Regions from separate parts of the Variovorax sp. RTB1 genome, predicted to be linked through region 3. Evidence: predicted binding sites of a transcription regulator. Region 3 holds the regulator's gene; each other region holds the start of a gene.
What was found. The regulator sigma-54, encoded in region 3, starts transcription at its own class of promoters, with help from an activator protein. The targets are predictions, from matches to a motif close to TGGCANGNAANCTGCTTT.
Positions count from the first base shown of each region.

Region 1: a site for sigma-54 is predicted at 948-965, ahead of QN397_RS14605 (CmpA/NrtA family ABC transporter substrate-binding protein). Genes of this name have one in related genera too.
Region 2: a site for sigma-54 is predicted at 5,684-5,701, ahead of QN397_RS00375 (isopenicillin N synthase family dioxygenase). Genes of this name have one in related genera too.

Region 1 is NZ_JASJXG010000021.1:42,616-52,398, forward strand. Features, by position in the region: gene QN397_RS14600 (nitrate- and nitrite sensing domain-containing protein) at 1-828, shown strand, start outside; gene QN397_RS14605 (CmpA/NrtA family ABC transporter substrate-binding protein) at 1,178-2,422, shown strand; gene ntrB (nitrate ABC transporter permease) at 2,433-3,356, shown strand; gene QN397_RS14615 (ABC transporter ATP-binding protein) at 3,353-4,159, shown strand; gene QN397_RS14620 (GAF domain-containing protein) at 4,161-5,069, shown strand; gene nirB (nitrite reductase large subunit NirB) at 5,098-7,605, shown strand; gene nirD (nitrite reductase small subunit NirD) at 7,634-8,059, shown strand; gene QN397_RS14635 (molybdopterin-dependent oxidoreductase) at 8,099-9,783, shown strand, end outside.
Region 2 is NZ_JASJXG010000001.1:75,669-85,451, reverse strand. Features, by position in the region: partial or broken gene minE (cell division topological specificity factor MinE) at 1-138, shown strand, start outside; gene rutA (pyrimidine utilization protein A) at 417-1,529, shown strand; gene rutB (pyrimidine utilization protein B) at 1,578-2,330, shown strand; gene rutC (pyrimidine utilization protein C) at 2,367-2,756, shown strand; gene rutD (pyrimidine utilization protein D) at 2,795-3,640, shown strand; gene QN397_RS00390 (malonic semialdehyde reductase) at 3,637-4,227, shown strand; gene QN397_RS00385 (flavin reductase) at 4,331-4,792, shown strand; gene rutR (HTH-type transcriptional regulator RutR) at 4,834-5,601, opposite strand; gene QN397_RS00375 (isopenicillin N synthase family dioxygenase) at 5,752-6,753, shown strand; gene QN397_RS00370 (VOC family protein) at 6,767-7,153, shown strand; gene QN397_RS00365 (BMP family ABC transporter substrate-binding protein) at 7,223-8,311, shown strand; gene QN397_RS00360 (ABC transporter ATP-binding protein) at 8,331-9,783, shown strand, end outside.
Region 3 is NZ_JASJXG010000045.1:11,058-20,840, reverse strand. Features, by position in the region: gene QN397_RS21410 (fused MFS/spermidine synthase) at 1-617, shown strand, start outside; gene QN397_RS21405 (hypothetical protein) at 685-960, opposite strand; gene argS (arginine--tRNA ligase) at 1,088-2,773, shown strand; gene QN397_RS21395 (SPOR domain-containing protein) at 2,788-3,537, shown strand; gene QN397_RS21390 (thiol:disulfide interchange protein DsbA/DsbL) at 3,701-4,342, shown strand; gene lptA (lipopolysaccharide transport periplasmic protein LptA) at 4,443-5,189, shown strand; gene lptB (LPS export ABC transporter ATP-binding protein) at 5,189-5,968, shown strand; gene QN397_RS21375 (RNA polymerase factor sigma-54) at 6,102-7,715, shown strand; gene QN397_RS21370 (hybrid sensor histidine kinase/response regulator) at 7,725-9,515, opposite strand; gene QN397_RS21365 (THUMP domain-containing class I SAM-dependent RNA methyltransferase) at 9,540-9,783, shown strand, end outside.

The sequences.
Region 1 (9,783 bases), on a different contig from region 3:
TCGCGCCTGTTGGCGGCGATGTTCAACTTCATGCAGGGCAAGGAGTTCGCCGGCCAGGAGCGCGCCTGCGGTGCCGCGGCTTTTGCGACGGGACAGAACGATCCGCTGCGCCAGCAGCAGTGGCTTCAGCTCATCGCCGCGCAGGAGCGCTGCTTTCACGTGTTCGCCGACTTTGCCGGGCCGGCAATGAGCCAGCTCTGGCGCGAGCGCGAACCGGACGCCGAACTCGCCGAACTTGAACGTTTGCGCCGAATCGCATGCGCCGCGCCCGCCGGCGTGCCGCTCGACCCCGAACTCAGCGCGGTCTGGTTCGACTGCTGCTCACTGCGCATCGACGCCATGAAGGATGTCGAAGATCGGCTGGCCGCGGATTTGCGCGACCTGTGCCGTGACAAGACGCTGCAGGCACGCGGAGAAGCCGAGTCGTACGAGGTCCTGCTCGAGCAACTGGCCGGAGAGCCTGACACAGCAGCCACCGCTTTTTTCGACGAACCGGGCGCCGAGCCTGGCCCGCAAGTAGCCGGTGGCGGACTCACTTCCGCCGCAGCGCCGTACGGCCATCAGCTCGAACGCTCGATTCTCGAGATGATGCAGGAGCAGGCGCAACGCCTCCAGGCCATGAGCGACGAACTCGACGCCGTGCGTACCGCCCTGAACGAACGCAAGCTCGTCGAGCGCGCCAAAGGCTTGTTGATGGCGCATCGTCGACTGACTGAGCCCGAGGCGCACCAGATGCTTCGGCAAACCGCTATGAACCAGAACCGGCGGGTGGTCGATGTCGCCGAATCAGTGCTTTCTATGGCCGACTACCTGCCAATCGGCAGCTGAAATGGTGCATTGCACAAACGAAGTGCGAAATTGCATTTTCGGATGAAATCTTCTCCGAAACCAATCTCAGCCTAGCTTCAATGCTATCGATTGAGTAGCAATCACAGTGGCCGCAATGCTGGCACGCTGCTTGCACTCAGCTCTCACATAGACCAACGACGGTCTCCAGGCAGGCGACATCCAATGGCGGGTGTCGCCGACCCAACGGACAAAGGCGTCCTTATCTGCATGCGCTCGCTTTCGAGCGGCACATGCGCGGTGAGGACGCCTTTTTTGTTTTTCGCTTTGCCTTTTGTCTTTGTCTTTTGACCTTGTTCATCCTTTTCATTTTTTCGGAGTTCGCCCCTCAATGACCGATCTGCTTAAAACGAAGCTCAGTCGCCGCAAGATCTTGCAAGCCGCCGCCCTCGGCGCGGTCGGCCTCGACCCGGCTCTGCGTGCCGCCGTCTGGGCGCAAGGCTCCGACAAACCAGAGAAAGAAGAAGTCAAGATCGGCTTTATCCCGCTGACCGACTGCGCCAGCGTCGTGATGGCATCCGTGCTCGGCATCGACAAGAAGTACGGCGTGAAGATCGTGCCGAGCAAGGAAGCCAGCTGGGCCGGCGTGCGCGACAAGATGGTCAATGGCGATCTGGACTTCGCCCACGTGCTCTACGGTCTGGTCTACGGCGTGCACCTGGGCATCGCCGGTCCCAAGAAGGACATGGCCGTGTTGATGACGCTCAACAACAACGGACAGGCCATCTCCCTGAGCAAGAAGCTGGCTGACAAGGGCGCGGTCGACGGCCCGTCGCTCGCCAAGATGATGGCCAGCGAAAAGCGCGAATACGTCTTCGCGCAAACCTTTCCAACGGGCACCCATGCGATGTGGCTCAACTACTGGCTAGCGGCCAACGGCATCAGCCCGATCCAGGACGTCAAGTCGATCGTCGTTCCGCCTCCGCAGATGGTGGCCAACATGCGCATCGGCAACATGGATGGCTTCTGCGTGGGCGAGCCCTGGAACCAGCGCGCCATCATGGACGGCATCGGCGTCACGGCTATCACGACGCAAGACATCTGGAAAGACCATCCGGAAAAGGTGCTCGGCACCACCGCCGAGTTCACCAAAAAATACCCCAACACCTGCCGCGCCGTAACGGCCGCGATTCTGGAAGCGGGCCGCTGGATCGACACCGGTCTGCAGAACAAAAACAAGATGGCCGAAACCATCGCCGAAAAGAGCTACGTCAACACCAGCGTCGACGCCATCAACCAGCGCATCCTCGGCCGCTACATCAACGGCATGGGCAAGAGCTGGGACGACCCGAACTACATGAAGTTCTACAACGACGGCGCGGTCAATTTTCCGTACCTGTCGGACGGCATGTGGTTCATGACCCAGCACAAGCGCTGGGGTTTGTTGAAAGAGCACCCGGATTACCTCAAGGTCGCGACGGAGATCAACCGCATCGACCTCTACAAGCAGGCCGCCACGGCCAGCAAGACGCCGGTGCCCAAAGACACGATGCGCACCAGCAAGTTGATGGACGGCATCGTCTGGGATGGCAAAAACCCGAAGGCCTACGCCGACGGCTTCAAGGTTCACGCTTAAGGAGCACAGCATGGTCAGCGCCGTCTTTCACTCTCCGCTCGACGCTTCCGCCGCAGTCCCGCTGCCGGCGAATGCGGCCGTCGCAACAAGCCCGGTGCGTGCGCCCGCTGCGACCCCCAGTGGCTCGGCATCGGGCGTGCGCAAGCCGCTCGACCTGCGCAAGTTCTGGATGCGCGTGCTGCCGCCGCTCGCGGGCTTCGGCATCCTGGTGCTGATCTGGGAACTGATCGCCGTACGAAGTGCCGGCACCTTTCCCGCACCGTGGGAAACCTGGCTGCAAGCGGTCAAGGTTTTCAGCGATCCGTTCTACAGCAACGGACCCAACGACCAGGGCGTGGGCTGGAACGTTCTCGCATCGCTGCAACGTGTCGCGGTGGGCTTCGGCCTGGCGGCGGCGGTCGGCATTCCGGCGGGCTTCGCGATCGGCCGCTTCGAGTTCCTGGCGCGCATGTTCAACCCGCTGATCAGCCTGCTGCGGCCGGTGTCACCGCTGGCCTGGTTGCCGATCGGCCTGCTGGTGTTCAAGGGTGCCAATCCTGCGGCCATCTGGACCATCTTCATCTGCTCGATCTGGCCGATGGTGATCAACACCGCCGTCGGCGTGCAGCGCGTGCCGCAGGACTACATGAACGTCGCCAAGGTCTTGAACCTGAGCGAATGGAAGATCATCACCAAGATCCTGTTCCCCGCCGTGCTGCCCTACATGCTGACCGGCGTGCGCCTGGCCGTCGGCACCGCCTGGCTGGTGATCGTCGCCGCCGAGATGCTGACCGGCGGCGTCGGCATCGGCTTCTGGGTCTGGGACGAGTGGAACAACCTGAACGTGATGAACATCATCATCGCGATCTTCGTGATCGGCATCGTCGGCATGCTGCTCGAATACGCGCTCATCAAGATCGCGACCGCTTTCACGTTCGAAGAGGTGAAGTCATGAACGACGACAAGAAGTTCATCGATATCAGCGATGTCGAACAAACCTTCAAGACCGCCAAAGGCAGCTTCCAGGCGCTGCGTGACATCAACCTCACCGTGGCGAAGGGCGAATTCGTCGCACTCATCGGTCACTCGGGGTGCGGCAAGTCGACGCTGCTGAACCTGATCGCGGGTCTCACCATGCCGACGCACGGCACGCTGCTGTGCGCCAACCGGGAGATCGCCGGCCCCGGCCCCGAGCGCGCGGTGGTGTTCCAGAACCATTCGCTGCTGCCCTGGCTCACCTGCTACGAGAACATCTACCTCGGCGTCGAACGCGTGTTTGCGCCGACCGAAAATAAGGCGCAGTTGAAGGTCCGCACGGATGCGGCACTGGCGCTGGTTGGATTGACGCCGGCAACGAACAAGCGCCCTGGCGAAATTTCCGGCGGCATGAAGCAACGCGTCGGCATCGCCCGCGCGCTGGCGATGGAGCCCAAGGTCTTGCTGATGGACGAGCCCTTCGGCGCACTCGACGCGCTGACCCGCGCACGGCTCCAGGACGAACTGCTCTCCATCGTGCACAAGACGCAGAGCACCGTCGTCATGGTCACGCACGATGTGGACGAAGCGGTGCTGCTGTCGGACAAGATCGTCATGATGACCAACGGCCCTTCGGCCACGATCGGCGAGGTTCTCAAGGTCAATCTCGAACGGCCGCGCAATCGCGTCGAGCTGGCGGAAGACCGGCACTACGTGCAGTACCGCAAGGCTGTCATCGACTTCCTCTACACGCGGCAAGGCCACGTCGAAAAAGCGGCCTGATATGACATCCGCTCAAGACCTCGTGCCCAAGACCTTCATCCGCGTGATCGAGTATTGGGTGCCCAGCGAAGAAAGCGGCGTGCTCGAATTTGGCGGTGGATCGTTCGGTACGGCCACGCGCTTCGAAGCCGCCAGCCGCAACCTGTGTTTCGGCCGCGGCGAAGGCTTGCCGGGCCAGGCGTGGGAGGCCGGTCATCCGATCGTTTTGAAAGAGTTCGAAGGCTCGTACTTTCGTCGCGCCGTGCCCGCCAAGGCCGAAGGACTGACCTGCGGCATCGCGTTGCCGATCTTCAAGGGGCAGCAACTGAGTGCCGTGGTCGTGATCTTCTGCGGCGACGACGCAGAACATGCCGGCGCGATCGAACTCTGGGCCAACGATCCGGCAGAGTCGAAAGACATGGACCTGGTCGACGGTTACTACGGCACCACCGGCGACACCTTCGAATTCATTTCGCGCGCTACCAGCTTTCGTCGCGGAAACGGATTGCCCGGCATGGCGTGGGACAAACAAACGCCGGTGTTCCTGCCCGACCTGGGCAAAGCATCGGGATTTTTGCGGGCCGATGGCGCCATCAAGGTCGGCATCAACCGTGGCTTTGCGACGCCCTGCTCGACCATCGATGGCACCAACTACGTGATGGCCTTTTTGTCGGCGTTGGCCACGCCGATCGCGCGGCGCGTCGAGATCTGGGAGCCGGACGTGACCGGCACGCAGCTGCTGCGGAGCTTCGGCTTCTCAGAAGCCGAAGGCATGCTCGGCGAATCCGAGATCGTGGCCGCCAGCGAAGAGGCGTCGAACGCGCTCGGCCGAGCCTTTGCGACAGGTGTGCCCGCGGTGGCCGCGCCGATGATCGCGATCCCGGTCGCGCCCGAAGGCAACATCACCGCGGTGATGGCTCTGTATTTCTGATCACGACTCGATCCGGAGGGATGAACCCATGAAAAAGATGAATCTCGTGCTGGTCGGCAATGGCATGGCCGGCGTGCGCGCGGTCGAAGAGCTGATCAAGTTGGCACCCGATCTGTACGACATCACAGTGTTCGGCTCGGAGCCGCACCCCAACTACAACCGCATCCTGCTGTCTCCCGTGCTGGCCGGCGAACAGACGGTCGACCAGATCATCCTGAACTCGTGGGAGTGGTACACCGAGAACAACATCACGCTGCATGCCGGCAAGACAGTGACCGAGGTCGACCGCGTGAAGCGCATCGTGCGCGCGGTCGCTGCCGACGGCAGCGTGATCGAGGCGCCCTACGACCGGCTGCTGCTGTGCACCGGCTCCAATCCGTTCATCCTGCCGGTGCCGGGCAAGGACTTGAAGGGCGTGATCGCTTACCGCGACATCGCAGACACCAACACGATGATCGAGACGGCCAAGACGCATAAGCATGCGGTCGTCATCGGTGGCGGCTTGCTCGGGCTCGAAGCGGCCAATGGCCTGATGCTTCGCGGCATGAGCGTGACCGTGGTGCACGTGAACGCATGGCTGATGGAGCGCCAATTGGACGACGTGGCGGGCGGGTTGCTGCGCAAGTCGCTGGAAGCGCGTGGCCTTCAATTTCGTTTGAGCGCGCAGACGCAGGAGTTGATCGGCGACGAGAACGAAGGAAAAGAAGGCCGCGTCAAGGCCGTCAAGTTCAAGGACGGCGCCGAAGTACCGGCCGATCTGGTCGTCATGGCAGTCGGCATCCGCCCCAACACCGCATTGGCAGAATCGATGCGACTGCACTGCAGCCGCGGCATCGTCGTCAACGACACGATGCAGACGGTGACCGATGCCCGCATCTATTCGGTCGGTGAATGTGCCGCGCACCGCGGCATCGCTTACGGACTGGTCGCGCCGCTGTTCGAGCAGGCCAAGGTCGCGGCAAACCATCTGGCGCAGTTCGGCATCGGCCGCTACATGGGCTCGCTGACGTCGACCAAGCTCAAGGTGACGGGCATCGACCTGTTCAGCGCCGGCTCGTTCATGGGCGGCGAAGGCACCGAAGAAATCGTGATGAGCGACCCGTTCGGCGGTGTCTACAAGAAGCTCGTCATCAAGGACGACAAGCTGGTGGGCGCTTGCCTTTACGGCGACACGGTCGATGGCAGCTGGTACTTCAAACTGCTGCGCGACGGCCGCAGCGTGAGCGACATCCGAGAGAAGCTGATGTTCGGAGAATCGAACATCGGCGATGCCGGCCACGAAGGCCACAGCAGCGCCGGGGCGATGCCCGACGAGGCCGAGGTCTGCGGCTGCAACGGCGTGAGCAAGGGCGCGATCTGCAAGGCGATCAAGGACAAGGGACTCTTCACGCTGGACGAGGTGAAGAAGCACACCAAGGCGAGCGCATCGTGCGGTTCGTGCACCGGACTGGTCGAACAGATCCTGATGTTCACCGCCGGGGGCGACTACTCGGCTGCACCCAAGAAAAAGGCGATGTGCGGTTGCACCGACACCAGCCATCAGGACGTGCGCGAGGCCATCCGCGCCCAAAAATATCTGTCGCATGTCGAGGTGTACGAAGGCCTCGGCTGGCGCACGCCCAACGGCTGCGCGAGCTGCCGGCCGGCCGTCAACTACTACCTGATCAGCAGCTGGCCGAAAGAAGCGAAGGACGATCCGCAAAGCCGCTTCATCAACGAGCGCAGCCACGCGAATATCCAGAAGGACGGAACCTATTCGGTGATCCCACGCATGTGGGGTGGCCACACGACGCCAGACGAGCTGCGTCGCATCGCCGACGCAGCCGACAAGTACAAGATCCCGACGGTCAAGGTCACGGGCGGCCAGCGCATCGATCTGCTCGGCGTAAAGAAAGAAGACCTGGCCGGCGTGTGGAAAGACATCGGCATGCCGAGCGGCTTTGCCTATGCGAAATCGCTGCGCACGGTGAAGACCTGCGTGGGCAGTGAATGGTGCCGCTTCGGCACGCAGGACTCGACGCAGATGGGCAAGGACATCGAGCACGCGCTGTGGGCAATGTATTCACCGCACAAGGTCAAGATCGCGGTGAGCGGCTGCCCGCGCAACTGCGCCGAAGCCGGCATCAAGGACGTCGGCGTGATCGGCGTCGACTCGGGCTGGGAGATCTATGTCGGCGGCAACGGCGGCATCAAGACCGAGGTCGCGCACTTCCTGGTCAAGGTCAAGACGAGCGAAGAAGTGATGGAGTTCACCGGCGCCTTCCTGCAGCTCTATCGCGAGGAAGGCTGGTACCTGGAGCGCACGGTGCACTACATCAGCCGCGTCGGGCTCGACCGCGTGAAAAAGCGGATTCTCGAAGACGTCGCCGGTCGCAAGGCGCTCTGGGAAAAGCTTCAGTTCGCGCTCGATGGCGAGCCCGATCCGTGGTTCGAGTCGAGCCGGGCGGCGGTCGACGTGCGGCAGTTCGTGCCGGTCGCCGGGGCGGATACGGCGCCGCCGGCGAGCGCTGCGGCACCTGTCGCGCAGCCCGCTTGATGTCCGACGCACCGAAGGAGAGCAACCCATGAGCGAATGGAAATTCATCTGCCGCGTCGACGAGATTCCTGTGCTGGGATCGCGTCGCGTGGTGCGGCCGGTCGGTGTGGCGGTCGCGGTCTTTCGCAACAGCCAGGACGAGGTCTTCGCGCTGCTCGACCGCTGTCCGCACAAGGGCGGTCCGCTGTCGCAAGGCATAGTGTTCGGCACCAGCGTGGCGTGTCCACTGCATAACTGGACGATCGGCCTGGACAATGGCTGTGCGCGTCAGCCCGACGAAGGATGCGTGCCGAAATTCGCGTGCAAGGTCGAAGGCGGGCAGGTGATGCTCGATGCGCAAGAGTTGGCGACGCATGCGCTGGATTTGACTGCGCCGCGTGCGGGCCCGGGGGCCGCAACGGCCGGCGCTATCGGTGACGGGACGTTCGATGTTCAGACGCCGCACAGCGCTTGAATGTTGCCTCGACACGCAAAGAGGCGGCAAGAGCCAGGAATGAAAGAAACAAGGTCAACCTGCCCCTACTGCGGCGTCGGCTGCGGCGTGATCATCGAGTCCGATGGCGCGCAGGTCACGGGTGTGCGTGGCGATCCGGACCACCCCGCCAACTTCGGCCGGCTGTGCACCAAGGGCTCGACATTGCACCTTACTGCGACAGCGGAAGTGACGCGCCAGACCCGGTTGTTGCAGCCGATGCAACGCCTCGTGCGCGGGCAAGCTGCAACACCGATCACCTGGGAGGCGGCGCTCGACACCGCAGCCGACAAGTTCGCCCAGGTCATTCGCGACCAGGGTTCCGATGCGGTGGGCTTCTATGTCTCGGGCCAGTTGCTGACCGAGGACTACTACGTCTTCAACAAGCTGGCCAAGGGCCTGATCGGCACCAACAACATCGACACCAACTCGCGCCTTTGCATGAGCAGCGCGGTGGCCGGGTACAAACAGACGCTCGGCTCCGATGCGCCGCCCGCCTGCTACGACGACTTCAACGACGCGCAGTGTTTGTTCATCGTCGGCAGCAACACGGCATGGGCGCATCCCATCCTGTTCCGCCGCATCGAGGATGCCAAGCGCGCCAACCCGGCGATGAAGATCGTCGTGGTCGATCCGCGCCGTACCGACACCTGCGAGATCGCCGATCTGCACCTGGCGATCCAGCCGGGCACCGACGTCATGTTGTTCCACGGCATGCTGCACCTGATGTTGTGGGAAGGCTGGACAAAGCCCGACTACATCGCTGCGCACACCAACGGCTTCGACGCGCTCAAGGCCACCGCGCGCGACTGCACGCCCGACAAGGTGGCGCAAATTTGCGGCATCGACAAGACCGCCTTGCTCGAAGCGACGCGCCTCTTCGCGACCTCGACCGCGACCCTCAGCCTGTACTGCCAAGGGCTGAATCAATCGTCTTCAGGCACCGCGAAGAACGCGACGCTCATCAACCTGCACCTGGCTTCTGCGCAGATCGGCCGGCCCGGTGCCGGGCCGTTCTCGTTGACCGGACAACCCAATGCAATGGGCGGGCGCGAAGTCGGCGGCATGGCCAATCTGCTGAGCGGGCACCGCGATCTTGCTAACGCAGCACACCGGGCTGAAGTCACTGCGCTGTGGGGCCTGAGCGAGGGCAACGAAGTGCCCGCCAGGCCCGGCAAGACCGCCATTGAAATGTTCGAGGCCGCAGCCGATGGCGAGATCAAGGCGCTGTGGATCTCTTGTACCAACCCGGCCCAGTCGATGCCCGACCAGGCAACCGTCCGGCGTGCGCTCGAACGCGCCGAGTTCGTTGTCGTGCAGGAAGCCTTTGCGACCACCGCCACCTGCGCTTATGCCGACCTGCTGTTGCCTGCGACCACCTGGGGTGAGAAGACCGGCACGGTGACCAACAGCGAGCGCCGCATCTCTCGCGTGCGCGTCGCAGTGCCGGCGCCCGGCGAAGCGCGTCACGATTGGTCGGCGGTGGTCGACTTCGCGCAACGGCTCGAAGTGCGGCTGCCCAGGCGCTCCACCACCACGCTGTTCCCCTACCCGCTGCAGCACTCGCTGGCAGGCGACGATGCCGGCGCCGAAGCGATCTGGAACGAGCATCGCGAATCGACGCGCGGTCGCGACCTCGACATCACCGGCCTCGACTGGAAGATGCTCGATGCGCTAGGGCCGCAGCAATGGCCGTTGCCTGAAGG
Region 2 (9,783 bases), on a different contig from region 3:
GACTACCTGCCCGAGCTGCAGCGCGAGCTTTTGGCAGTGATCTCCAAATACGTGTCGATCCGCCCCGAAGACCTCAAGGTGCATGTCGAGAGGCAGGACAACCTCGAAGTACTCGAAGTGAAGATCGAGTTGCCCGATGCGGTGAAGAAGGCGGTCACGCGGCCGGCCGCGCCTGCTGTCGCAGCGGCACCTGTCGCTGCGCCCGCTCCCAAGGCGCGCTGATCCAAAAAGGGGTCGGGCGGCGCCAGTGCGTGGCTGCACAACCGGCGTGCGCCAAACGATCCACTTTGGACCATTTGGACAAATTGATCAGGCTGGCTTGACGTAGGTCGTTGATTTCATTGGTTTTATGACTTGGCACGCTGCATGCATGTAGCGTTTCCCATGTTCATCCTGCTGCGGCGAGGACCATTCCAATGAAAGTCGGCATCTTCATTCCCATCGGCAACAACGGCTGGTTGTTGTCCGAGAACGCACCCCAGTACAAGCCGAGCTTCGCGCTCAACAAAGAGGTCACGCTGAAGGCTGAGCACTACGGCCTGGACTTCGTGCTGTCGATGATCAAGCTGCGCGGCTTCGGCGGCAAGACCGAGTTTTGGGACCACAACCTGGAGTCGTTCACCCTCATGGCCGGGTTGGCCGCGGTGACCACCAAGATCAAGCTTTTCGCCACCGCCGCATCGCTGGTGATGCCGCCCGCTATCGTCGCGCGCATGGCGTCGACCATCGATTCGATCTCGGGCGGGCGCTTCGGCGTGAACCTGATCACCGGCTGGCAGAAGCCGGAGTATTCGCAGATGGGCCTGTGGCCGGGCGACGAGTTCTTCGCGACGCGCTACCAGTACCTGTCCGAGTACATCCAGGTGCTGCGCGAGCTGTGGACCACCGGGCAGTCCGACTTCAAGGGCGACCACTTCAAGATGGACGACTGCCGCCTGAGCCCGCAGCCACAAGCCGACATGAAGGTGATCTGCGCCGGCCAGAGCGACGCCGGCATGGATTTCTCGGCCGCGCATGCCGACTACAACTTCTGCTTCGGCAAAGGCGTGAACACGCCCAAGGCGTTCGCACCTTCGGCGCAGAAACTGATCGACGCGGCCGCCAAGACCGGCCGCAACGTGACGACCTACGTGCTCATCATGATCATCGCGGACGAAACCGACGAAGCGGCGCGTGCCAAGTGGGAACACTACAAGGCCGGCGCCGACCAAGGCGCGATCCAGTGGCTCGGCGTGCAGGGCGCGGCCGACACCAAGTCGGGCGCCGACACCAACGTGCGGCAGATGGCCGATCCGACCTCGGCCGTCAACCTGAATATGGGAACGCTGGTCGGCTCGTACGCCACCGTCGCGCGCATGCTCGACGAGATGGCGGAAGTGCCCGGCACCGAAGGCGTGTTGCTGACCTTCGACTATTTCGTCGAAGGCATCGAGGCCTTCGGCCAGCGCATTCAGCCGCTGATGAAGAGCCGCATCGACGTCGATACGCCGGTTCCCTCCGCGGTGCAGGATGAAGCGATCGCTGCTTGAATTGAATCGCGCTGCCACTGCATCACCCAGGATCCGAAGGACATCGCCATGACCACCGTCGCCCCGAAGAACACCACGATCACGTCGACCACGCCGGTCGGCGTGCCGAGCCTTCCCGGCGCGCCGGCACCGCTGGTGCTGCCCGCGCGGCCCGAACCGGTCGCGCTGCACGCAGCCAACTCGGCACTCATCGTGGTCGACATGCAGAACGCCTATGCGTCGCTCGGCGGCTACGTCGACTCGGCGGGCTTCGACATCTCGGGCGCGCAGGGCACCATCGCCATCATCGCACGCACCATCGAGGCGGCACGCGCGGCCGGCATCCTCGTCGTGTTCTTGCAGAACGGCTGGGATGCAGGCTACGTCGAAGCCGGTGGTCCAGGCTCGCCCAACTGGTACAAATCGAACGCACTCAAGACCATGCGCAAGAAGCCGGAGTTGCAAGGCAAGTTCCTTGCAAAAGGCGGCTGGGACTACGAGCTCATCGACGCGATGAAGCCGCAGGCCGGCGACATCGTCATCCCCAAGACACGCTACAGCGGCTTCTTCAACAGCACGCTCGACAGCACGCTGCGGGCTCGCGGCATTCGCAATCTGGTGTTTACCGGCATCGCGACCAACGTGTGCGTCGAGTCGACCTTGCGCGACGCCTTCCACCTCGAATACTTCAGCGTGATGCTGGAAGACGCAACGCACGAACTCGGCGGCGCGGCGATCCAGAAGGCGACGGTCTACAACGTCGAGACCTTCTTCGGCTGGGTCTCCACCGTCGAAGAATTCTGCAAGACCGTCAGCGCCTGACAGTGCCTTAGATCCGACTTATCCCCAGGAGCATCCATGCCCAAGCAAGCCATCATCCCGCCCGGCACCACCACGCCGATCGCGCCTTTCGTGCCCGGCACCATGGCCGACGGCATCGTCTACGTGTCGGGCACGCTGCCCTTCGACAAGGACAACAACGTGGTCCACGTGGGCGACGCCACGCTGCAAACGCGCCATGTGCTGGAGACCATCAAGAGCGTGATCAGCACGGCCGGCGGCACGATGGACGACGTGACTTTCAACATGATCATGATCAAGGACTGGGCCGACTACCCCAAGGTCAATGCGGTCTACGCCGAGTACTTTCCGGGCGTGAAGCCAGCGCGCTATTGCATCCAGTGCGGCCTGGTCAAGCCGGAGGCGCTGATCGAGATCGCGTCCATCGCGCACGTCGGCAAGCCCTGACTGCAGTCCGGCTCACATGAATTTTCCATGCCCCTGAAATGACTTTGCACTTCGAAGTCCACGGCGTCGACTCGGACGCACCCAGCGTGCTGATGTCGTCCGGCCTCGGTGGTTCGGCTGGCTTCTGGCGTCCGCAGTTGCCCGGCCTGGTCGCCGCCGGCTGGCGCGTGGTGGTGTACGACCAGCGCGGCACCAACCGCAGCCCCGGCGTGCTGCCCGACGACTACGCCATCGCCGACATGGCGCGTGACGTGGTCGAAGTGCTGGATGCCAGCGGCACGGCACGCTGTCACCTCGTCGGTCATGCGCTCGGCGGGCTTGTCGGCTTGCAGTTGGCACTCGATGCGCCGGAGCGCGTCGCGAGCCTGGTACTCATCAACGCATGGTCCAGGCCGAACCCACATTCAGCGCGTTGTTTCGACGCCCGCATCGCCTTGCTCGCCGGCTCGGGCCGACGCGCCTATGTCGAGGCGCAGCCGATCTTTTTGTACCCGGCCGCTTGGAGCGCGGCGCATGCAGAGCACGTGGCCGCCGAAGTCGATCACGCTTACGACAACTTTCCGGGCGACGCCAACCTGCTTGCGCGCATCGGCGCGTTGCGCGCATTCGATGTGGATGCGCGGCTGGGTGACATCGGCGTACCGGCCCTGGTCGCGACCGCTACCGACGACGTACTCGTGCCGTGGACCTGCTCGCAGCGGCTGGCCGATGGCTTGCCGAACGCGACGATGGAGCGCGTCGTACATGGCGGTCACGCGCACAACGTGACCGAAGCCGATGCCTTCAATCCGGTGCTGCTCAAGTTCCTCGCGCAACAAACGCAGCAGCAAGAACAGCCAACGCATAACCAACCTGACGCGACTTTCAGCGGACAACGCAAATGACACAGACCCTCGACCACGCCACACTGGCCACCCTCTTCACCGAGGCCCGCACCCACAACGGCTGGACCGACGCACCGGTGTCCGACGAGTTGCTGAAGAGCGTCTACGACCTGACCCGCATGGCGCCGACTTCGGCCAACTGCTCGCCAGCGCGCTTCGTGTTCGTGCGCACGCCCGAAGGCAAGGCGAAGCTCTCGCCGGCGTTGTCCAAAGCCAACCATCACAAGACGATAAGCGCACCGGTCACGGTGATCTGTGCGTGGGACAAGCTTTTCTACGACAAGCTCCCTGCCCTGTTTCCGCATGCCGATGCACGCGCCTGGTTCACCGGCAGCGCCGAAGCCGCGCACGAGACCGCGTTCCGCAACGCCTCGATGCAGGCCGGCTACTTTTTGTTGGCAGCGCGTGCGCTCGGGCTCGACTGCGGTCCGATGTCGGGCTTCGACAAGGCCGTGGTCGACGCCGCGTTCTTCGAAGGCACGAGCTGGTCGGTCAACCTGCTGATCAACCTCGGCCACGGTGATGCGAGCAAGGTGTTCGGCCGCTTGCCGCGCCTGGCGTTTGACGAAGCCTGCGTGCTGGCCTGACGTCATGCCTTGCACGACCATGCCCGTGCCCGTGCCCTTGTCCGAGGTGCCAGCACCGTCCGAGCGCGAGGTAGCACTCGAGCGCAGCGACTTTCGCAATGCGATGTCACGGCTCGGCGCAGCGGTGAACATCATTACCACCGATGGCCCTGCAGGCCGCGCGGGGTTCACCGCATCGGCGGTGTGCAGCGTGACGGACGAGCCGCCGACCCTGCTCATCTGCCTCAATCGCACCGCCTCGGTGTACCCGGCCTTCCGGGCCATTGGCGTGCTGTGCGTCAACGTGCTGGGCGCGGGACAGCGAGCGCTCTCAAGTGTCTTTGGCGGCAAGACGCCGATGGACGAACGTTTTGCCGGCTCGCAGTGGGAGCGAGGCGCCACCGGTTCGCCGGTGCTCGAAGGCGCCTCCGTGTCCTTCGACTGCCGCGTCACCAGCAGCACCAGCGTCGGCACGCACGACGTGCTGTTCTGCGAGGTCGTGGCGGTGGCGATGGGCGAAGCGGCGCATGGGCTCATCTACTTCGATCGCCGCTATCACGACATCGTGACGCCACCGGCCCACTGAGCCGGCTCGGGACAAAAGGCCGAGTCCGATTTCGCGTCCGTTCAGTTCTTCGCGGCCGACAGGATGCCCTGCAGCACGATGCGCTGCACGTTCTCCACCGCCTCTTCGAAGAACGCCGGATCGTCGAGCGTGCGGCCGGTGATGGCTTGCACCTGCACGCCGAAATCGGCGTAATGCTGCGTGGTCGCCCACAGCGCGAAGATCAAGTGATGCGGGTCGACAGGCGCCAGCTTGCCGGCCGCGACCCACTCCCTGATGACCTCCGATTTGCGGTCGACCAGATCGCGCAGTTCACGCCCCAGTTCGTCGCGCAATAACGGTGCGCCCTGAATCATTTCGAGGCAGAACAGCCGCGATGCGTCGGGCTGATCGCGCGAGATCACCAGCTTGCGTCGGATGTAGTGGCCGATGGCTTCACGCGGGTCTTGCTCGGCGCTGAAACCGCGCAAGGGTTCGAGCCATACGGCAAGCAGTTCGCGCAACACGCTCACGTACAGCTCTTCCTTGTTGGCGAAGTAATAGAGCAGATTGCTCTTGGAGACATCGGCCCGCGCTGCCACCTGATCGACGCTGGTGCCATGCAGGCCAAAGCGCGAGAACAGCCCCAATGCGGCAGCAAGGATCACGCTGCGCTTGTCTTCGATCTGGCGCAGCCGGCGGTTCACCGCGGCCACGCTGCGCACGCCGGGTGTGCGCAGCGCTTGCCCGCGCTGCGACGGCTTGGTGGCGGGCGTCGACTTGACGACCTTGGCCGTCTTGGTCATCTTGGCATTGGCCGCCTTCACCGCTCCTCCGGATGTCTTCGGCATGGGCTGCTGCTTTCTTGTTTCTGCATGCCGTGCTGCTTGCATGACGCGGGCCAGTTTGCCGCATTTGTCCATTTGGTCCAACTGGCACAAACGTTGCATGTCACTGCCGCTGCAGCGCACCGGTTCGCGCTCTTCAAAAGGATTCGAAGCATGACCCTGCTGACCGTACCCATCATCGATCTCGCGCCCTACTTCGAGGGCACCGAACAAGGCCGCGCCGAGGTCGCACGCAAGGTCGACGAGGCTTCGCGCAGCATCGGCTTTCTGGTCATCACGCACCACGGCATTTCGCCCGAATTGATCGCACGCGTGTCCGAGCTGTCGCGCCAGTTTTTCGCGTTGCCGCTGGCCGACAAGCGCCGCGTCGACCGGCCGCGCGAAGACGCGGTGCGCGGCTACAGCGCGGTCGGCGAAGAAGGTTTGTCGTACAGCCTGGAAGAAGCGACACCCGGCGACTTGAAGGAGTCGTTCTCGGTCGGTCCGTCGAACGTGCCGGACGACGAGTACCACCGCGGCAAGGCGGCCGGCCCGCACTTCGAGCCCAACAGCTGGCCCGACATCCCGGGCTTCCGCGAAGCGTACGAGGAATACTTCGAGGCGATGAGCGAACTCTCGCGCTCGCTGATGCGCATCTTCGCGCTGGGCCTGAAGCTGCCGGAGCGTTTCTTCGACGACAAGATCGACGAACACATCAGCATGTTCCGCGTGCTGAGTTACCCGCCACAGAAAGAAGCCCCGTTGCCGGGCCAGTTGCGTGCCGGTGCGCACAGCGACTACGGCAGCCTGACGGTGGTGCTGCCCGACGACAAGGGACTGCAGGTGCTCAACAAGGCCGGCCAGTGGGTCGACGTGCCCCAGGTCGAAGGTGGCCTCGTCGTCAACATCGCCGACTTGATGATGCAGTGGACCAACGACCAGTGGCTGTCGACCATGCACCGCGTGGTCAACCCGCCTTTCGAGGCGGCGAGCACCAACCGCCGCCAGTCGCTGGTGTTCTTTCACCAGCCCAACTACGACGCGATGGTCGAGTGCCTGCCGAGCTGTCTGGCACCTGGCGGCAAGCCGACGTACGCGCCCATTTCTTCAGGCGACCACCTGATGTCGAAGTTCGTGAAACAGACGACCTTCGGCGGTACCAAGGTCGCGGCCTGAGGCGCAGCTTTCGATGGCCCATCTTTCCTACGTCAACGTCTTTGCGAAAGACGTTCTCGCGCTCAGCGGCTTCTATCAACGCGTCTTCGGCTTCCCTGAAATCGAGGCGATTCGCTCGCCGATTTTTCGTGGGCTCGACACCGGTAAATCGAGCCTCGGCTTCAACGCGCTCGAAGCGTACGAGCTGCTGCACCTGGCCGAGTTCTCCGACACGCGCGGCGTCAAGTTCCTGCTCAACATCGATGTCGACAGCCAGGCCGATGTCGACCGCATGGTGCCGATCGCAGTGACCGCCGGCGCGACGCTGATCAAGGCGCCTTACGTCACTTACTACCACTGGTACCAGTCGGTGCTGCTCGACCCGGAAGGCAACGTCTTCCGCATCAACTTCATGATGTGACGCGGCCTCGGCGACTGTCCCCTTCTTCTCTTCTCGATGTCTTCAACGCTCACCACCAAAGGCCTGACCATGTTCCGCAAAACCGCCCCGTACGCCCTCGTGGCGCTGACCGCCTGCACCGTGCTCGTCGCGCCGGCCATGGCCGACGGCTTCACGCTCAAGGGCGAGCCCAAGATCGCGATGATCTATTTCGGCCCGAAGAACGACGGCGGCTGGACGCAGGCTTTCGACGAGGCGCGTATCAAGGTCGAGGCTGCGACCGGCAAGAAGATCCAGTTCGTCGAGAACGTGCCCGAAGACGCGTCGGCCATCAAGCCGGCGGCCGAGCGCTTCATTTCGCGCGGCGCGAACATCATCATCGGCACCGCCTTCGGCTACTCCGACACCTTCAAGGAACTGGCTGCCAAGTACCCGGACGTCGCGTTCCTCAACGGCTCGGGCACCACCAACGGCAGCAACCTCGAATCGTTCTACGGCCGCACCTACGAGAGCCAGTACCTGTGCGGCATGGCGGCCGGCGCGGCATCCAAGTCGGGCAAGCTCGGTTTCGTGGCGGCCAACCCCTTCGGCGTGGTGAACTGGACCGTCAACGCCTTTGCGCTCGGTGCGCAAAAGATGAACCCGAACGCCACCGTCAACGTGATCTACACCGGCGCATGGAACGACCCGGTGAAGGAGCGCGCGGCCGCCATGGCGTTGATCGACCAGGGTGCCGACGTCATCGGCCAGCACGTGGATTCGCCGACACCGCAGATCGTCGCGCAGGAGCGCGGCGTGTACGGCACCGGCCACCATCGTGATCTGCGCCAGTTCGCGCCCAAGGCCACGCTGTGCTCGTCGGTCTGGGTCTGGGACAAGTTCCTGACGCCCGAGCTGAAGAAGATCATGGCCGGCAACTGGACGCCTTCGCAATACGGCGCCTTCATCGAGATGAAGGACGGCGGCACCGACATCGCGGGCTTCGGCGCGGGCGTGCCCAAGGACAAGGCCGCGATGATCACCGCCGAGCGCGACGCCATCCTCAAGGGCAAGCAGATCTACGCCGGCCCGCTGAAAGACCGCGACGGCAAGGAGCGCGTGGCTGCGGGCGGCACGCTGTCGGATGCCGACCTGTGGAAGATGGACTGGTACGTCAAGGGCGTGGTTACGCAAAAGTAAGCGCAGGACATTCAGCGTCATGGCGACCGCGCTGCAGCTCACCGGCATCTGCAAATCGTTCGACGGTTTCAAGGCGCTGATCGACGCGGACTTCAGCGCGCGCTGGGGCGAGGTGCATGCGCTGCTCGGCGAGAACGGCGCTGGCAAGTCGTCGCTGATGAACATCGCGGCCGGCCTCTATGCGCCGGAGTCGGGCCAGCTGCTGGTCGACGACAACGCAGTGCGGCTCGACGGCCCACGCGATGCGGCGCGGCATCACATCGGCATGGTGCACCAGCACTTCAAGCTGGTGAAGCCTTTCACCGTGGCCGAGAACATCCTGCTCGGGCATCCGCTCGCATCGAGTGAAGGCAGTCATCGCAAGCGGCTCGGCATGCTCGAAGCGCAGATCCGCGCGAAGGCCGACGAGCTCGGCTTCGCCATCGATCCGCGGCAATGCACGGAGCGGCTGTCGATCGCCGAACAGCAGCGCGTCGAGATCCTGAAAGTGCTGCTCGCGGGCGCCCGCATCCTGATCCTCGACGAGCCGACCGCGGTGCTGACCGACCGCGAAGCCGAACGCTTGCTGTCGACGGTGCAGGCGCTGGCGCGCAGCGGTTCTGCCGTCGTGCTGGTGACGCACAAGATGGCCGACGTGAGGCGCTATGCCGACCGCGTGACGGTGATGCGCGGTGGCCGCACGGTGAAGACCGTCGACCCGAAGCAGACCGCGGTGGCCGAGCTGGTGCAGCTCACCGTCGGCGACTCGATCGCGCACTCGACCCTGCGACCGCAGCGCTCGCAGGCCGGTGCGGCGCGGCTTACCGTGCGCGGCTTGCGCACGGCTGCGGCCAAGGTCGTCGGTGATGCGCGGCCTGCCCTCGATGGCGTCGACCTCACGCTGCACGCCGGCGAGATCTACGGTCTGGCCGGCGTCGGCGGCAACGGTCAAAGCGAACTCGCCGCCGCGTTGATGGGACTCGACTCGACGATCGATGGCGACATCACGCTGGAGGATTTCGGCGACTTGAAGGCCGCCTCGAATGCGCAACGGCGCGCGTTGCAGTTCGCCGCCATCCCGGCCGATCGCTATGGGCTCGCATTGGCCGGGGCCTTGTCGGTGGCGGAGAACTTCGGCATCGGCCAGGTGCATGGCGGGCGCTACGGCTCGCCGTGGCGGCTCGACACCACGCAACTCCAAGCCGATGCGAAGGCCGCCGTGGAACAGTTCGACGTGCAGGGCGTCCGCAACCTGGACCAGAAGGCGGCATTGCTTTCGGGTGGCAACGCGCAGAAGCTGGTGCTGGCGCGCGAGTTCGGCCGTACGCCGCGCGTCGTGCTGGCGCACAGCCCGAGCCGCGGGCTCGACGTGCGCGCCGGTGCCGAGGTGCATGCGCGGCTGCTGGCCGCGCGCGATGCCGGCGCAGCGGTGCTGCTCATCAGTGAAGACCTGGACGAAGTGCTGGCGCTGGCCGATCGCGTCGGCGTGATGA
Region 3 (9,783 bases):
CGGGCATCGGCCGCGCCATCGCGTCGGCGCCCGATGCGCCGCGCCGGGTCGGCCTCATCGGCCTGGGTGCCGGCACGCTCGCAACCTACGGGCGCACTGGCGACGCCTATCGCGTGTATGAAATCAACCCGCAGGTGTTCGAGCTGGCCGATGGCGAATTCAGCTTTCTGAAAGACAGCCCGGCGCGCATCGAGCGTGTGCTTGGCGATGCGCGGCTGGCGCTGGAGGGCGAGGCGCCGCAGAACTTCGATGTGCTCGCAGTGGACGCGTTCTCCGGCGATTCGGTGCCGATCCACCTGATCACCGTAGAGGCGATGGCGGTGTACGAGCGGCATCTGAAGCCCGACGGCGTCGTCGCCTTCCACGTGACCAATCGCTTCCTGGATCTGGCGCCGGTGGTGGCGCGCATCGCCGAGTCGCGTGGGCTGCACGCGGTGCTGGTGCATGACGAGCCGGAGAACGGTGCGCTGCGCAACACCGACTGGGTTCTTGTCGCTCGCGACGCGAAAACGCTGGCGCGTCCGGCGATCGGCCGTGCCGGCGCGGCGATCACGCTGAAGCCCGGCGTGAAACCCTGGAGCGACGACTTCAACAACCTGCTCGGTGTGTTGAAGTAAGCAGTCGCAAAAAAGCCCGCGTGCAGCGGGCTCTTGAGTGCGACGCTGAGGTCGCCTCAGCGCCGTCTCAGCCTTTGGCGTCGGCTTCGCACTTCTTCATGAAGCTGGTCTTGGCGGCACCGGCCAGCGCCTTGCCGTTCTTGTCCATGGCCTTCGTCGCGCATGCGGGCGCTGCCGAGGACATGGTGTCCTTCTCGCACTTCTTCACGAAGCTGGTCTTGGCGGCGCCGGCGAGGGGCTTGCCGTTCTTGTCCATGGCCTTCGTTTCGCAGGCGCTCTGGGCGTGGGCTGCACCGAAAGAGAGACACGCGCCGAGGGCGATCAGGGAAAGGAGCTTTTTCATGGTGTGGATGTCCTGGAGGTTGAGTGACGACAGCAGCCCCGACCGGGGCCAATGATGCTAACGGGGCAAGGTGCCTGCAGGATGACGCAAGAAAGGAGCCCGCTGTTACGCCCGGTAAAATTGGCCGATGCTATTGGTCAAACAGGAGTTGCTCGCGGCGCTCGCGAACACACTCGATACTTTCTCGCCCGGCGCTGGCGCCAAAGCCGCGTTCGAGTCGCCCAAGGTGGCGGCGCACGGCGACTTCGCCAGCACGGCCGCGATGCAACTCGCCAAGCCGCTCGGGCGCAAGCCTCGCGATCTGGCCGAGGAGGTGAGCGCGGCGCTGCTCGCCACGCAATCCTTCCAGCAATGGGTGCAGTCGATCGAAATCGCCGGCCCGGGCTTTCTCAACATCCGCCTGAAGACCGCTGCCAAGCAGCAGATCGTGCGCGAGGTGCTCGATGCGGGCGCCACCTTCGGCCAGCGAGCCCCCACCGGCGAGAAAGTGCTGGTCGAGTTCGTCTCCGCCAACCCGACCGGTCCGCTGCACGTCGGTCATGGCCGCCAAGCCGCGCTGGGCGATGCCATCTGCAACCTGCGCGCCTCACAGGGCGATGCCGTGTTCCGCGAGTTCTATTACAACGACGCCGGCGTGCAGATCCAGACGCTCGCCAGCAGCGTGCAGATGCGCGCCAAGGGCCTGAAGCCTGGCGACGCCGACTGGCCGAGCGGTGAAAAGGCCGCCGCCTACAACGGCGAATACATTGCGGACATCGCTTACGACTTCAGGGCGAAAAAGACCGTCAAGTCGGACGACCGGGAGTTCACCGCCAGCGGCGACATCGCCGATATCGACTCGATCCGCGAGTTCGCCGTGGCCTATCTGCGGCACGAGCAAGACCTCGACCTGCAGGCGTTCCGGGTGCGCTTCGACAACTACTACCTGGAGTCGAGCCTGTACACCAGCGGCCGTGTCGAGTCGACCGTGCAAAAGCTGGTCGCCGCCGGCAAGACCTACGAAGAAGACGGCGCGCTCTGGCTGAAGTCCACCGACTACGGCGACGACAAGGACCGCGTCATGAAAAAGCGCGACGGTACGTACACGTACTTCGTGCCCGACGTGGCCTACCACTTGGCCAAATGGGAGCGCGGCTTCCACACCGTCGTGAATATCCAGGGCACCGATCACCACGGCACGATCGCACGGGTTCGCGCCGGCCTGCAGGGCGTTGGTGAAGGCATCCCGCCGAGCTACCCCGACTACGTGCTGCACACCATGGTGCGTGTCATCAAGGACGGCGAAGAGGTCAAGATCAGCAAGCGCGCCGGCAGCTATGTGACGTTGCGCGATCTGATCGAGTGGACCAGCACCGACGCCGTTCGCTTCTTCCTGCTGAGCCGCAAGCCGGATACGGAGTACACCTTCGATGTCGACCTGGCCGTGGCCAAGAACAACGACAACCCGGTGTACTACGTGCAGTACGCCCATGCGCGCATCTGCTCGGTGCTGACTTCATGGGGTGGTGACGAGGCCTCGCTGAAGACGGTCGACGTGTCACCGCTCGACAGCCCGGCGGCCCAGGCCCTGATGCTGCTGCTCGCCAAGTACCCCGACATGCTGAGCGCCGCTGCCAAGGATTTCGCGCCGCACGACGTCACTTTCTACCTGCGCGAACTGGCCGCGAGCTACCACAGCTACTACGACGCCGAGCGCATTCTGGTCGACGACGAAGCCGTCAAGAAAGCCCGTTTGGCGCTGGTCGCCGCCACTGCGCAGGTGCTGCACAATGGCCTCGCAATTCTTGGCGTCAGTGCGCCACGCAAGATGTGATTCCGAACCTCAAAATGAAATCAAGTACACGCTCAGTTCAGCGCGGCAACATCGTCATCGGGCTGATCATCGGCCTGGTGCTCGGGCTCGGCGTGGCGCTGGGCATCGCGGTCTACGTGACCAAGGTGCCGATCCCGTTCATGAGCAAGAACCAGCGCGGCGGTGCCGAGCAGGACGAAGCCGAAGCCCGCAAGAACCGCGACTGGGACCCGAACGGCCCACTCGCAGGCAAGGCCGGTGCCGTCAAGCCGCAGCCGCCTTCGGTGACCGCACCTGCGACCGTCGGCCCGCTCAATGCGCCTTCGACCGGCCCGGTTCCGGTAGTGGTCGCGCCCGGTGCGTCCACGACCCCGGCTGCGCCGCGCCCGCGCACAGCGCCGGTGCCGGCCGAAGCCAACGCACTGCCGCCGTCGAGCGATCCGTTGGGCGACTTGGCTCGCTCAAGATCCGGCAACAACCCGACCGCCGGCGGCACCATTGCCAGCGCGGCGCCTTCGACTGCTGCTGCCAACGCCAGTGGCGCAGACCCATTCCTCTACTTCGTGCAGGCCGGCGCCTTCCGCACCACCGACGACGCCGAAGCGCAGCGCGCCAAGTTGTCGCTGATGGGTGTCGAGGCCAAAGTCACCGAGCGCGAACAAGCCGGTCGCACCGTGTACCGCGTGCGCGCCGGCCCCTTCAACAAGAAGGACGATGCCGACCACTTGAAAGATCGCCTCGATGGCGGCGGCTTCGATTCCGCACTGGTGCGGGTGCAGCGCTGAGTGCGGTCCGCCGTGGAGCGTTGAGTTTTGGAACGTTGACTTTTCTTTACTCGCCGCGGCGTGACGCACTGCGTCTCTGCCGCGTTGAATCAACCGGGCGCGGAACTCCGCGCGGCACTTCTGGCTCTTTCAGCCGAACAGGAGCACCTCTTTGATGAAACACATGAACCGTCGTGACTTTTCTCTGGCCGCCACATCCCTCGGGTTGATGTCCGCCGCTTCTCTCTCGCATGCCCAGGTTCAGCCCAAGGCCGGCAAGGACTACATCGACTTGAGCCCCCGCGTCCCGGTCGATGCGCCGGCCGGCAAGGTGGAGGTCATCGAGTTCTTTTCTTACAACTGTCCGCATTGCAATGCGTTCGAGCCCGAGCTCGAAGCCTGGGTCAAAACGTTGCCGAAAGACGCCGCGTTCCGTCGCGTTCCCGTGCCGTTCGTCGGCAACGACGTCGAGCCTAAGCAGCGCCTGTATTACGCGCTCGATGCCATGGGCAAGCTCGACGAATACACGATGAAGGTCTTCAATGCGATCCACACCCAACGCCAGAACGTGAACGGCGACGCGGCCATCATTGCGTGGGCCGAAAAGAACGGCCTCGACAAAGTCAAGTTCACGGAGGCGTTCACCTCGTTCGGCGTAGTGAGCAAGGCCAAGCGGGCGACGCAAATCACCGAGCAGTACAAGGTGGCCGGTGTGCCTGCTCTTGGCGTGGCAGGGCGATTTTACGTCGACGGCGAGCTCGCCGGCAACATGACCAAGTCGCTGCAGGTCGCCAATTACCTGATCACCGAAGCGCGCAAAGGTTGAAGCTGTCACACGCGTTTTTTGAGAAGCCCGCTTCGGCGGGCTTTTTCGTCAAGGTCGTGTCAGTTGGCCGCATACAATGCGCAGCAAGTTTCGTGCCTCTATGACCCTGCGCTCAAAATCCCCCCTTCGCTCCTTTCGTTCTGCTTTCGCGATCACCTTTGGTGCATTGCTCGCCTTGGCACTCGGCACCGGCCTGCCGGCGCATGCCGAAAAGGCCGACCGACTGAAGCCGATGAACATCGAGTCGGACGCGCTGCGTTACGACGACCTGAAGCAAACCAGCGTTTTCACCGGCAAGGTGTTCGTCACCAAGGGCACGATCGTGATTCGCGGCGCCCGCATCGACGTGCGCCAGGACCCCGAGGGCTACCAATACGGCGTGGTCACGCCCGAGCCGGGCAAGCTGGCTTACTACAAGCAGAAACGCGACGCCCCGGGCGACGAGTGGACAGAGGGTGAAGCTGATCGCATCGAATACGACAGCCGCGCCGACAACGTCAAGTTCATCGGCCATGCCGTGATGCGGCGGCTGATCGGCACCAAGGTCAACGACGAAACCACCGGCCCGCTGATCGTCTACGACCAGAGCAACGACACCTTCACGGTCAACGGTTCTACCTTGCCGCCGGACGCCAGCGTCGCGGCCGGTGCTTCGGGTGGTCGCGTCAGGGCGGTGCTCACGCCGCGCGCTCCGGCGTCGGCAGCCGGTGGCGCCAAAGCGGCTCCGCCTGCGTCCGGTCCGGGCTCGGGTTCCAGTGCCGCGCCGGCCACGACGGTGCCCGCCACCCCCGCTGCAGGCTCCGGCCTGCGCCAGAGCACCACGCTCGGCGGAGAACCGCGCAAGTGATCGAAAACGCAGACACGATCGACGTCGGCAGCCGCCTCGAAGCGCGCGGCCTCAAAAAGACCTATGGCAGCCGAACGGTCGTCAAGGATGTGTCGCTCGGCGTGCAAAAGGGCGAGGTGGTCGGGCTGCTCGGCCCGAACGGCGCCGGAAAAACGACCTCGTTCTACATGATCGTCGGGCTGGTTCGCGCCGACGCGGGCGAGATCACCATCGACGGCGAGCCGATCGCGCACATGCCGATCCACAAGCGCGCGCGCATGGGTCTGAGCTACCTGCCGCAGGAGGCGTCGATTTTCCGCAAGCTCACGGTCGAAGAGAACGTGCGGGCCGTGCTCGAGCTGCAGCTAGACACCGACGAGTCCGGCAGGGCGGTCCCGATATCGAAGGCACGGATGGAAGAGCGGCTGAGCGAGCTGCTGAACGACCTGCGCGTCGAACATTTGCGCAACTCGCCGGCGTTGTCGCTGTCGGGCGGCGAGCGGCGGCGGGTCGAAATCGCCCGTGCGCTCGCCACGCAGCCGCGCTTCATCCTGCTGGATGAACCCTTCGCCGGCATCGACCCGATTGCCGTTATCGAAATCCAGCGAATCATCAGTTTTCTCAAAGAGCGCGGCATCGGCGTGCTGATCACCGACCACAACGTGCGTGAAACGCTGGGCATCTGCGATCACGCTTTCATCATCAGCGACGGGCAAGTGCTGGCACAGGGCACGCCTTCGGAGATCGTCGACAACGCCGAGGTACGACGCGTCTACCTCGGCGAACACTTCCGGATGTGAACTTGTTGCTCGCCCCCAGGTCGTCGCGCACTGCGTGTCGCTTCTTCCACCCCCTGACCGGGGGCAACACCAACAGCCCGGCAAAGCCGGTTCTGCGGTGTTTCTTGAACAGAGTGTGTCTGGCAGGCTGTCCGTGAAGCAAGGTCTTTCTCTTCGTGTCTCGCAGCATTTGGCGCTCACGCCACAGCTGCAGCAGTCGATCCGGCTTTTGCAGTTGTCCACGCTCGAGTTGAGCCAGGAAGTCGAGCAGATGCTCGACGACAACCCGTTCCTGGAGCGCACGGCCGAAGAAGCCGCACGCGAAGAGTTCGGCATCGACGTGTCCGACGCGCCAGCGCCGCGCGAAGAGCACGACAGCGACCGCCAGAGCGAGAGCGACGGCGAGTTCGCGCCCAGCGCGCTCGCGACCAGTGCCGACGGCGCCAGCACCGCGACCACCGCCAGCGAGACCGAAGCGCCGGCCGCCGAGATGTCCGACCAGGAGCCCGACTGGGGCGGCGACGGCACGGTCGAGATGACGCCGGACGATGGGGAATGGGGCGGCGAGGCGCCAGCCAGCAGCAACAACCTCGGCCCGAACGACGGCAGCGAGCGCACCGACGCCACCGAGCTCGCGCGCAGCCAGGAGTCGCTGCAATCCTTCCTGCACCGACAGGCACTGAGCCTGCGGCTGAACGAAAACGACCAGGCCGCACTGCGTTTTTTGATCGAATCGTTGAATGACGATGGCTATCTCGAAGACTCGTTGCCAGCGCTGGCATCGGGCCTCGCGGGCGATGACAACGACCAGTTCGACGGTCTCGTCCACCACTTCCAGGTGGCGCTCGGCCTGCTGCAAAGCCTGGAGCCGGTCGGCGTCGGCGCACGCGATCTCGGCGAATGCCTGGCAATCCAGCTGAAGGCGCTCGCCCATGAGAACGAGACGGCCGAAGAAAAGCAGATCCGCAAGACTGCGATCCTGATCTGCAAGCAGCCGATGGAGCTGCTCGCGCGGCGCGACTTCAAACGTCTGGCCACGCTCACACGCAGCAACGAAGAAGAAGTGCGCAGCGCGCTGCAGGCGATCGCCAAGCTGGAGCCCAAGCCGGGCCGCCGCTTCGTCGATGTCGAGCGCAACATCGTGGTGCCCGACGTGATCGTCACCCGCACCGGTCGTGGCGCAACGCTCAAGTTCCGCGTGATGCTCAACCCCGACGTGATGCCGCGTCTGCGCGTGCACGACATCTACGCCGGCGCGCTCAAGGCGCACAAGGGCGAGGGCAGCCAGGCGCTGTCGCAGCGGCTGCAGGAGGCGCGCTGGTTCATCAAGAACATCCAGCAACGCTTCGACACCATCCTGCGGGTGAGCAACGCCATCGTCGAGCGGCAGAAGAGCTTTTTCGTGCACGGAGAACTCGCCATGCGCCCGTTGGTGCTGCGTGAGATCGCCGACGAGCTGGGCTTGCACGAGTCGACCATCAGCCGCGTGACCACGGCCAAGTACATGTCGACGCCTTACGGCACGGTCGAGCTCAAGTACTTCTTCGGTTCGGCGCTCGGAACCGAAACCGGCGGCAATGCATCCAGCACGGCAGTGCGAGCGCTCATCAAGCAACTCGTGAGCGCCGAGAGCATCAAGAAGCCGCTGTCGGACAGCCAGATTTCCGACATGCTGAAAGAGCAGGGGATCGAATGTGCGCGGCGCACCGTCGCCAAGTACCGCGAAGCGCTGCGCATCGCACCGGCGAATCTGCGCAAGGCGCTGTAAGGCGTCGGTTTACCGCCGCGCCTGCAACAAAATCCCGCGCAGCTCCGCCGGCTGCACCGGCTTGCGCAACGCATGCCAGCCACGCTCGCGGGCCAGGTGCAGCGTCGCTTCATCGATATCGGCCGAGATCAGCGCGATCGTGAGCGACGGCTTTTGCAGTTGCAGGCGTCGCGCCAGGTCGATACCGTCGAGCTTGCCCGGCAAGCGGATATCGCACAGCGCGACGTCGATGGCCTGCAGGTCGGCGAGCGCCAGCGCCTCGGCCGCGCTCTCGTAGATGCGTGGCAGCGCCTGCCATTGGCGCAGCAGGGCCGCGAGGCTGTCGGCCACCACAGCGTTGTCTTCGACCACCAGCACCGCCAAGCCGGGCGCCAGCGGCATGGCGTCGAGCGCAGCGGTGCTGGTCGCCGCCGCGGTCGCGGCGCGTGCCGTGCGGTCGGGGTGCGCATCGCGAGGGGCCGATGGCAGCGTGAAGCCGAACACCGAGCCGCGTCCCGGCAGCGACCGCAGCGTGATCTGGACCCCCAGCCGCATCGCCAGGCGCCGCACGATGGCCAGCCCCAGCCCGTGCCCACGCTGTAGATTGCGCTCCACGTTCCCGACCTGCTCGAAGTCGCCGAACACCCGCTCCTGCGCTTCGCAAGCGATGCCGATGCCGCTGTCGCGCACCTCGATGCGCCAGCCGTCCGGCCGGCGCCGACAGGCCAGCAACACGCGGCCATTGGGTGCGAACTTGACAGCGTTGTCGACCAGATTGGCGACGATGCGGCGCAGCGCCACCGTGTCGGTCCACACGATGGCTTCGGCCGGGCAACGCACCCGCACCCGGCCGCTGCCTGCCTGCCGTGCGAACTCGTTCAGCAGCGGTGCGAGGGCGACCGCGGTCAACGTGAACGGGTCGGCAGCGGCCTCGATGCGACCGATTTCGAGCAGCTGGTTGGTCAAGCCTTCGAGCGCCTGCTGTGCCCGTGACAGCGCATCGACGGAGCCTTGCACCACGGCGGCGCTTTCGCCGGCGCGCAGTTGCTGCCGCAGCACTTCGGCCTGCAGGCCCATCGCCATCACCGGCTGCCGCAGGTCGTGGTTGGCGGCTGAAAAGAACCGGAGACGCTCGGCCTGCGCCTGTTCCGACGCGCGCAGGCCAGCCAGCGCCTGCACGCGCAGCGCGCTCTCGTTGTGGCGCAGGCTGATGTTTTCTTCGAGCTGGCGCGAGCGCTCCGACACCAGCTTCCACACCATCGCAAGCAGGCCGATGCCGAGGACCGCCGCCGTCACCATCACCGGCTGGCCGTAGGTGAGGCTCATCACGATCATCGGCACCAGCAGCAGCGAGATCGCCAGTTGCATCGCGGGCGTGTGATACGACACCGAGAACGCCGACGACAGCGTCATCGCCATGATGACGACGGCCAGCAGCAGTTGCACCACCGGGTCGGTCGGACTGAACAACAGTACGCCTGCCGCACCGTGCGCGGCCTCGTGTACTGCGATGCGAAAGGTGTGCAGGCGGAGCGCAGGCTGCAGGTTCTCGGGCGTCAGCGAGCTGGGCAGCACTTGCGGAAAAAAGCCGCGCCATGCGGTGCTGGCGGCGATCATGGTGATCCAGATAAGCGCGTGCGATACCGAATACTGCCAGGCGAAGAGGGCTGCAACGCCGCAGTCCAGCAGGAACTGCACGGCCAGCATCGGTCCGGTGGGCTGGGCGCTTAGGCGCAGCACTTCGCACTGCACTGCAAAGCGCACGGCCGGCGACGGAGCGGCCTGTGATGAGGGCGACGCGGGGGCGGACGGGGAACTCATGAGCACGGCCACTATAGTGGGCGGGTGAACGATCTCTCTCTCTTTTTGCCTTGCGCCGCCGGCGTCGAGGAACTCCTGGCGCAGGAAGTCCATGCGCTGACCGGCCGTGTCGGCCAAGACCTGCTGACACTGCGCGGCGGCGTGCGGGTCCGGGCCGAGTGGCGCGACGCCCTCAAGCTCAACCTGCACAGCCGCTTGGCGCAACGCGTGCTCATCGAATTGGCGCATGCGCCGTACCGCAGCGAGAACGATCTCTACGCCATTGCCA